2 regions of the Kitasatospora sp. NPDC004745 genome follow, and region 2 is predicted to be linked to the other one. Evidence: riboswitches for the same ligand, from Rfam matches in the RefSeq annotation. Region 2 holds a riboswitch; the other holds the start of a gene.

Region 1 (4,379 bases), on a different contig from region 2:
TCGCCACCGCCCGCGCCGTCTCGGCCGACTGCGGCCGCCCGGACCGTACCTGACCGACCGCCAGAACACGAGGAAGCCGATGACCGACAAGACCGAGATCCGCACCGACGGCGCCCCCGCGCCCGCCTGGACGTTCTCCCAGGGCGTCCGCAAGGGCCCGATCCTCCAGGTCTCCGGCCAGGGCCCGCAGGACCCGGCGACCGGCGAGTACCTGTACCGCGGCGACGTGCGGGCCCAGACCCGGCGCACGCTGGAGAACGTCAAGGCGATCGTCGAGGCCGGTGGCGCGACCATCGAGGACGTGGTGATGTTCCGGGTCTACCTCACGCAGCGGGCCGACTTCCCGCTGATGAACGAGGTCTACGCGGAGTTCATCGAGGAGAACGTGAAGCCCGGCGGGGTGAAGCCCTGCCGGACGACGGTCTTCGTCGAGCTGCCGCAGGAGCCGATGCTGGTCGAGATCGACGCCCAGGCCGTGATCGGCTGAGCGCCGCCGCCCGGACGGAAGGGCCCGGACGCCCCGCGCGTCCGGGCCCTTCCGCGCACCGCTCGGACGGCGCGGACGGGGCGGCACTTGCCACACCCTCCCACGGTGATTAGGTTAGGCTCACCTAACCAACTGGAGGTCCGTCATGAGTCTGCCCACCGACGACGCCCCGGTGCCCGAGCCCACCACCGCCGAACGGGTCCACAGCCTCCTCGCCGCGACCTCCTCGCTCACCGTCCGCGCCCTCGGCGAGCACCACGACCTGGACACCCCGGTCTCCGTCCACGGCTCCCGGCTGCGCCTGCGCGCCCCGCTCGGCTCCCCGCTCTCCACCGCCGCCGCGCGCGAGACCGACGGCCTCGCGGTCGTGCTCGACGTCACCGACGTCTCCCCCGTCGCCGTCCGCGACCGGATCCGCGCCCGCCTCACCCTGGCCGGCCGGCTGCACCTGGCCCACCTCGCCGACGACGGCATCAGCGTCCACCTGCGCGTGGACGTCGCCCACGCCGTCCTGTCCACCCCGTACGGCACCGGCGCCCTCACCGCCGCCGACCTCGCCCACGCCGCGCCCGACCCGCTGGCCCGGTACGAGGCCGCACTGCTCACCCACCTCGCCGACGACCACGCGGACGCCGTCGCCGTCCTCACCCGGCTGCTCGACCCGGCGCTGCTCGCCGGGCGGCCGGACGTCCGGCCGCTCGCCCTGGACCGGCACGGCCTGGTGCTGCGCCTGGACCACCCGCACGGCCACCGCGACGTCCGCCTGGTCTTCCCCGAACCCGTCGCCGACACCGAGGAGTTCGGCCAGCGGGTGCACGAGCTGCTGAACGCCGCGGAGCAGGGCCTGCCCGTCCACCGGCTCTGAACCCGCAGCCCGGCGAACGGCACCCGGCGAACGGCACCCGACAGGCGGCAGGCGGCGGACGCCCCCGGGGCCGACGTCACACCCCCGGCGCCGTCCGCCCGTTGCGCGCGCCGGCGCCGGAAGCGGAGACGCACCGGGAACGCCCCCGGGAACGGCGGCGGAAACGGCAGCGGCCGGCCCGGCTCGCGAGGGAGGTCTCGCGAGCCGGGCCGGCCTGGGCGTGTCCCGCGCCCATGTCCGCCGTTGCGGCGATCACCCGGTCGAGCGGTCACCCGACATGACCATCCCGGAGGATCGTTTCGCCCCGCATCAGCGGTAGTCCCGAAGGGCCCGTCCGGCGGGACCGGGCCCTCGACCCGTCAGGGTCAGAGAGCGACGCCGTGCGCCCGCAGGTAGGCGACCGGGTCGATGTCCGAGCCGTACTCGGAGCCGGTGCGGATCTCGAAGTGCAGGTGCGGGCCGGTCACGTTGCCGGTCGCACCGGAGAGGCCGATCTGCTGGCCGACGGTGACGGCCTGACCGATCGACACGCCGATCGAGGAGAGGTGCGCGTACTCGGCGTAGTGGCCGTCGGCGAGCTTGATCTCGACCTCGTTGCCGTAGGCGCCACCGTTGCCGGCCTTCACCACGACGCCGTTGGCGACGGCGCGCAGCGGGGTGCCGGTGGAGGCGACGAAGTCCTGGCCGGTGTGGTGGCCGGAGGCCCACATCGAACCGGCCACGCCGTAGGCGGTGCCCAGCTTCGGGTTGGCCAGCGGGGCGACGAAGCCCGAGGTGCTGGCGGCGGCCGGGGCGGCGGTGACGGCGGCGGCCGGCTTCGGGGCCGCGGTCTGCACCTGGGTCTGGACCGGGGCGGACGGCTTGGCGGCCTCGGTCTTGGCCTGCACCTGGGCCTTCGGCTTGGCCGGGGCGGCGGGCTTGGCCGGGGCGGCCGGGGCGGCGGGCTTCGCCGGGGCGGCGTCCGCGGACGGCGCGGCGTGGCCGGCGATCGAGAGGTGCTGACCCGGGAAGATCAGGTTCGGGTTGCCGCCGACGACCGAGCGGTTGTGCTCGTACAGCGCCTGCCAGCCACCGTCGACGTGCTTGGCGTCGGCGATCTTCGACAGGGTGTCACCGCTGACGACGCGGTAGCTCTCGGCCTGGGCCGGGGCGGTGACGGGAGCGGCGGCCGGGGCGGCCGGCTTGGCGTCGACGCTGGTGGCGCCGGTCCAGGTGGAGCTCTGCGCGGCCGGGGCGGCCGGGGCGGTGTGCGCCTGGGCGCTCACGGCGGCCACGAGCGGAAGGGCGAAGGAGACCCCGGTGACCGCGGTGGCGATGCCGATGCGGGCGGCGCGGGGCAGGGCGATACGACGAGCCTGAGCAGGCATGGAAGTTTCCTCTCCGACGCCTGCGAGGTGAGCTGTCGGGTTCGGGCTGGAGTTGCCCGGCCGCATGCGCGGCTTCACCCCAAGCCGGCCCTGGGATCCGGTACGCGAAGCGCGTGCCGATCCCGGTCCGGCGACTTACCTGTGGGTCCCCCGCTCCTGCCGTACAGAGTTCAGTTCGAACCACCGGGCAGCGGCAGGATTCGGCGTTCCACCCGGCGGATCCGTCCGGACTGGCCGGGCGGTCGCTGAACTAAAACCCATCCGTCCGGGTGAAGCAATGTCGATCTCTTGAACGGACAACCATCCCCGCCGGGGCCGTGACACTCCGAATGATCGGCTGCACCGTGCGTGCACAATCCATTCACCCGGCGCCACTGATCCACGACGCTGCGCCGATCCCGCCACCGCTGCGCGACCGTTCGCTCACGCACCGCACACCGTCGACACACCCCCCGGTGACCCTTGTCACGCGGGCCCCGCGGGGCGCAGGATCGGGCCGTGGCCACCTCCGCGGCCGGCACCCTGCGCCTGGGCACCGCGCAGGGACGCTGGGTACTCCTGGCAACCGTGCTCGGCTCCAGCATGGCGATGCTCGACGGCACCGTGGTGAACGTCGCGCTGCCCCGGATCGGCACCGACCTCGGTGCCTCCCTCGCCTCCCTGCAATGGACCCTGAACGCCTATCTGCTGACGCTCGCCGGGCTGATCCTGCTCGGCGGCGCGCTCGGCGACCGGTACGGCCGGCGCCGGGTGTTCCTGATCGGGGTGGTCTGGTTCGCCGCCGCCTCGGCGGCCTGCGCCGCCGCCCCCACCATCCAGGTGCTGGTCGCGGCCCGCGCCGTGCAGGGCATCGGCGGCGCGCTGCTCACCCCCGGTTCGCTCGCCATGCTGCAGGCCGTCTTCCACCCGGAGGACCGCTCGGCGGCGGTCGGCCTGTGGTCGGGGCTCGGCGGCGTGTCGGCGGCGGTCGGCCCGTTCCTCGGCGGCTGGCTGGTGGACGGCCCCGGCTGGCGGTGGATCTTCCTGCTCAACCTGCCGCTGGCGGCCGCCGTCGTCGCGGTCGGCGCCCGGCACGTCCCGGAGAGCCGGGACGAGAGCGCCACCGGTCGCTTCGACGTCCTCGGTGCGCTGCTCGCCGCGCTCGCCCTCGGTGCGCTCACCTACGCGTTGACCGCCGCCGGGGAGGGCCTCTCCCCCGCGGTCTGGTTCGCCGGAGCGGTCGGGCTGGTGCTCGGCGCGGCCTTCCTCACGGTCGAACGCCGCGCCGCCGAGCCGATGCTGCCGCTCGGCCTCTTCTCCTCCCGGCTGTTCACCGCCGTGAACCTGGTCACCCTGTGCGTCTACGCGGCGTTCAGCGGGGTGTTCTTCCTGCTGGTCGTGCAGCTGCAGATCGTCTCGGGCTTCTCCCCGCTGGTCTCCGGCCTCGCCCTGGTCCCGATCACCGTGCTGATGCTCACGTTCTCGGCGCGCGCCGGGCGGCTGGGCAAGCGGATCGGCCCGCGGATCCCGCTGACCGTCGGGCCGCTGTTGTGCGCCGCCGGGGTGCTGCTGATGCTGCGCATCGGCGCCGGCTCCACCTACTGGGCCGACGTGCTGCCGGCCGTGACGGTGATGGGCTGCGGGATGACCCTGCTGGTGGCGCCGCTGACCGCGACGGTGC
Region 2 (4,379 bases):
CGACCAGCTCCGCAAGCAGGCCGACCAGCTGCAGGACCAGGTGGCCCGCAGCCAGGAGCAGATGACCCAGCTGCAGACGGGCCTGGCCGAGGTGGCGGGCGAGCAGTACCGCACCGGCGGCATCGACCCGTCCGTCCAGCTGATGCTCTCCTCCGACCCGTCCGGGTACCTGGACAAGGCCTCCAGCGTCCAGCAGGCCAGCACCAGCCAGGCCGAGGCGCTCAAGGGGCTGCTGGACCAGCAGCGCCGGCTGGACCAGGAGAAGGCCGAGGCCGCCGCCGTGCTGGCCTCGCTGGACTCCACGACCAAGGACCTGAACCAGGCCAAGTCGGACGTCAACCAGAAGCTCAAGGCCGCCCAGGACCTGCTGAACTCGCTCAGCGCCTCCGAGCGGGCCGCGCTGCGCGCCCAGCAGGCGCAGGACGACCGGGCCTCGCGCGGCGCGGACCGGGTCGACCTCAGCAGCCTGCCGCCCGCGAGCGGGTACGCGGCCGTGGCCGTCGCCAAGGCGATGAGCAAGCAGGGTTCGCCGTACGTCTGGGGCGCCACCGGCTCGACCACCTTCGACTGCTCGGGCCTGATGGTCTGGTCGTACGCCCAGGCCGGCGTCTCGCTGCCGCGCACCTCGCAGGAGCAGGGCAACGTCGGCACCCGGGTGCCCTCGCTGGACCAGGCCCAGCCGGGCGACCTGGTGATCTACGGCAGCGACCGGCACCACGTCGGGATGTACATCGGCAACGGCATGGTGGTGCACGCCCCGCACACCGGTGACGTGGTGAAGGTGATGAAGGCCGACGCGATGCCGATCAACACCATCCGCCGGGTCTGACGGCGGGACAGCCACCGCGGGGCCGTCGCCGGCCCTGTGATCCCCGCCACTCCCGACCGGGGGTGGCGTTCGGATTTCTGCGCGCCCCGGGTTCCTGAACGGCCTTGCGGTGAAAGCCGATCAGCTTTGCGTGCGGTGGTGATCACCATCGGTCATATTCACAAATGAACTTGGGTCTTCTTCCATCTTTTTTCTGACAAGGATTTGAACGGATCACGGTTCAGTTACTAGGGTCGTGCCTCGAACCACCGCACTGTCGATCGCCCAGCCAGGGTGGCGGCGGTGGTTTCCGTCGAGTTCGCGAAGCAGCGGGGCAGGCCGAAGGGTCGCCCGGCGGGGAGCCCAGTGGTCGGGGGCGCTGTGGAGCGGAGCCGGGGAACCACGTTCCTCCGGGGTGAATCGGCGTCAGGTCGGCCGGTGGAACGGCCGTGAGGCGCCGTAGGGCCCGCTTCCGGCCCGAACCCGTCAGCTCACCCGGTAGGCGGACGTAGGAAGAAGGAGCCCGCCTTCGTGGCGTCCCATCGTCGTCCCAAGCCCGCCGGCCGCGCCCGGGTGTCGATCCTGACCGGTGTCGCCGCCGCGGCGGTCGCGCTGTCCGCGCAGTCCGGCGCCCACGCCGACCCGCAGCCGACCAAGGACCAGGTCAAGGAGCAGGTCGACCAGCTCAACGAGCAGGCCGAGGTCGCCACCGAGAAGCTCAACGCCGCCCAGGAGAAGCAGCAGGAGCTGCAGAAGCAGGTCACCGGCCTGCAGGACCAGGTGGCGCGGCAGCAGGCGCAGGTGACCGACCTGCAGGGCGGCCTGGCCGAGATCGCCGGCGAGCAGTACCGCAACGGCGGCATATCCCAGACCGTCCAGCTGATGTTCTCCGCGAGCCCGGACAACTTCCTCAACCAGGCCGGCACGCTGAACCAGGCCGGTGACACCCAGAAGGGGCAGCTGAAGCAGCTCCAGGACGAGCAGCGCAAGCTCGACCAGGTGCGCACCGAGGCCCAGGGCAAGCTCGCCGAGATGGAGACCACCACTCAGCAGCTGAAGGCCGCCAAGGACGAGGTCCAGGGCAAGCTCAAGGCCGCGCAGGACCTCCTCAACACGCTGACCGAGCAGGAGCGTCAGGCGCTCCGCGCGGCCGAGGAGAAGGCCGCCGCCGAGGCCAAGGCCAAGGCCGACGCCGCCGCGAAGGCCGCCCAGCAGCAGGCCGCGCAGCAGGCCGCCGACCGCTCCTCGCGGGACAGCAACCGCACCGACCTGAGCGCCCCGACCACCTCGGCGCCCGCCCCCAAGCCGGTCGCCGCCGGCAGCTCCCGCGGTGCCGCGGCGCTGTCCATCGCCGCCACCAAGGTCGGCTCGCCGTACGTCTACGGCGCCACCGGCCCCAGCTCGTTCGACTGCTCGGGCCTGATGGTCTGGGCGTTCAACCAGGCCGGCGTGTCGCTCCCGCGGACCTCGCAGGAGCAGGCCGGTGCCGGCACCCGGATCGGCAGCGACCTCTCCCAGGCGCAGCCCGGCGACCTGCTCATCTTCTACAGCGACGCCCACCACGTGGGGATCTACGCCGGCAACGGCCAGGTGCTGCACGCGCCCAAGCCGGGTGCGTCGGTGCGCTACGAGGCGGTCTCCAACATGCCGCTGGCCTCCATCGTGCGGGTCTGATCCCCACTCCGGAGCACCCGGGCCCGGCCCTCCGTCACGGAGGGCCGGGCCTGCGGCTTTTCCATCGGGCACGGACGGATGTCCGATTGGTGGTCGAATATTCGGGTCCGGAGGGGTTTGGACTCGCTTGCCCGGACTCGCTAACGTCTGCCACCGGACTCCCGCTTCCAGGACCGCCCACCGGGTGCGGCGGCGGGGCCGTGCCGCAGGACTGGAGCCGCCGCCGCCATGCCCGTGCACCGCCGTTCCCAACTGCTCGCCCGTGCGCTGGTGCTGACCGCGGCCGCCACCACCGCCCTGGGCGTCACGACCGGCGGCAGTGCCCAGGCCGCCCCCGGGGCGCCCGAGCCGCCCAGCCGCAAGGACGTCAAGGCGCAGGTCGAACAGCTCTACGACGAGGCCGAGCAGGCGTCCGAGCGGTACAACGCCGCGCTGGAGGCCCAGCAGCGCCTCCAGGGCGAGACGACCGTCCTCCAGGGCGAGATCGCCGTCGGCCAGGAACAGCTCAACCAGCTGCGCGGCGACCTGGCGAGCGTGGCCGGCGCCGAGTACCGCGGCGGCGGCCTGGCGCAGACCGTCCAGCTGATGCTCTCCACCGACCCCGAGGGCTACCTGACCCGGGCCCGCACCCTGGACCAGGCCGCCGAGCGGCAGCAGGAGACCCTGCACGAGCTGGTCACCCGCCAGCGCCGGCTCGACCAGCGCCGCACCGAGACCTCCGGCAAGCTCGCCGAACTGGAACAGGCCCGCCGCTCGCTCGCCGAGGGCAAGCAGCAGGTCCAGCAGCGGCTCGCCAAGGCGCAGCGGCTGCTCAACAGCCTGGGCGCCGCCGAGCGCGCCCGGCTGGCCGCCCAGGACGCCAGGGACGCCGAGCAGCGGGCCACCCGTGGCACCGACCGGCTGGACCTCGGCAGCGCCCCGCCCGCCTCCGAGCGCGGGGCGGCCGCACTGGCCGCCGCGGTGCGGATGATCGGCTCGCCCTACGTCTACGGCTCCACCGGGCCGCGCGCCTTCGACTGCTCCGGTCTGATGTACTACAGCTGGCGGCAGGCCGGAGTGACCCTGCCGCGAACCTCGCAGGCCCAGGCGTACGCCGGCCAGCGGGTCAGCCTCTCCGAAGCGCGGCCGGGAGACCTGGTGATCTTCTACCGGGACATGCACCACGTCGGGATGTACGCCGGCGGCGGGGTGATCGTGCACGCCCCGTACCCGGGCGCCAAGGTCCGCTACGAGAGCGTCAACGCGATGCCGGTCGCCGGGGTGGTCCGGCTCTGAGCCCGCCGCCGTCCGATCCGGTCGACATACCCCGCCGCGGGCTGTCGCGGCGAGCCGCGCTGCTGCTCGCGGCCGGCGGGCTGGCCCAGCTGTCGCTGCCGCCGGCCGCTCCGGCGCCCCCGGTTCGGCAGACGGCGGCCCGGCAGGCGGCGGCCCGGCGTGCCGAGGTGGCCGCGGTGCTGGCCGAGCGGGCGCGGACGCTGCCGACCCGGTCGGGCCCGGCGGAGGCGGTGGCGGAGTACCGCAACCTGGTCCTCGGTGCCGCCGCCGGACCGGACGGGCTGACCGCCGCCGCCGACCTGGCGGTCCGGATCACCGGCTACGACGAGTACCCCGTCGTCCACCCGCGCCGGATCACCCTCGTCCGGGACCGGCTCGGGGCCGTAGGCGGTGGCGGAGGCGAGGCCGGGGGCCGGGGCGAGGGCGGCTGGCGGGTCGAGCGGGAGGAGGCCGCGAGCGGGCCCCCGGCGCTCTGGGACCTCGGCACCGTGCGGTCCGCGCCGGGCGCGCACTGCCTGGTGCTCGCGCTCGCCGGCGGGCCCGACCCGGCCGAGCTGGTCACCGTGGCCGACCGGGCGGTACCCGCCGTGAGCGAGGTCTGGGGGTCCGCCTGGGCCGGCCG

Evidence for each region. Region 2 has a riboswitch for cyclic di-AMP ahead of ACFYUY_RS06070 (NlpC/P60 family protein). Riboswitches for the same ligand answer to the same signal wherever they lie in the genome.
Region 1: linked by a shared signal. The riboswitch ahead of ACFYUY_RS25165 (peptidoglycan DD-metalloendopeptidase family protein) and the one ahead of ACFYUY_RS06070 (NlpC/P60 family protein) in region 2 are both predicted to bind cyclic di-AMP.

The regions. Positions count from the first base shown of each region.
Region 1 is NZ_JBIALK010000017.1:35,294-39,672, reverse strand. It holds gene ACFYUY_RS25180 (IclR family transcriptional regulator) at 1-53, shown strand, start outside; gene ACFYUY_RS25175 (RidA family protein) at 80-487, shown strand; gene ACFYUY_RS25170 (DUF2470 domain-containing protein) at 633-1,352, shown strand; gene ACFYUY_RS25165 (peptidoglycan DD-metalloendopeptidase family protein) at 1,718-2,719, opposite strand; cyclic di-AMP (ydaO/yuaA leader) riboswitch at 2,722-2,905, opposite strand; gene ACFYUY_RS25160 (MFS transporter) at 3,218-4,379, shown strand, end outside.
Region 2 is NZ_JBIALK010000002.1:544,323-548,701, forward strand. It holds gene ACFYUY_RS06065 (NlpC/P60 family protein) at 1-829, shown strand, start outside; cyclic di-AMP (ydaO/yuaA leader) riboswitch at 1,176-1,329, shown strand; gene ACFYUY_RS06070 (NlpC/P60 family protein) at 1,340-2,482, shown strand; gene ACFYUY_RS06075 (NlpC/P60 family protein) at 2,711-3,757, shown strand; gene ACFYUY_RS06080 (hypothetical protein) at 3,934-4,379, shown strand, end outside.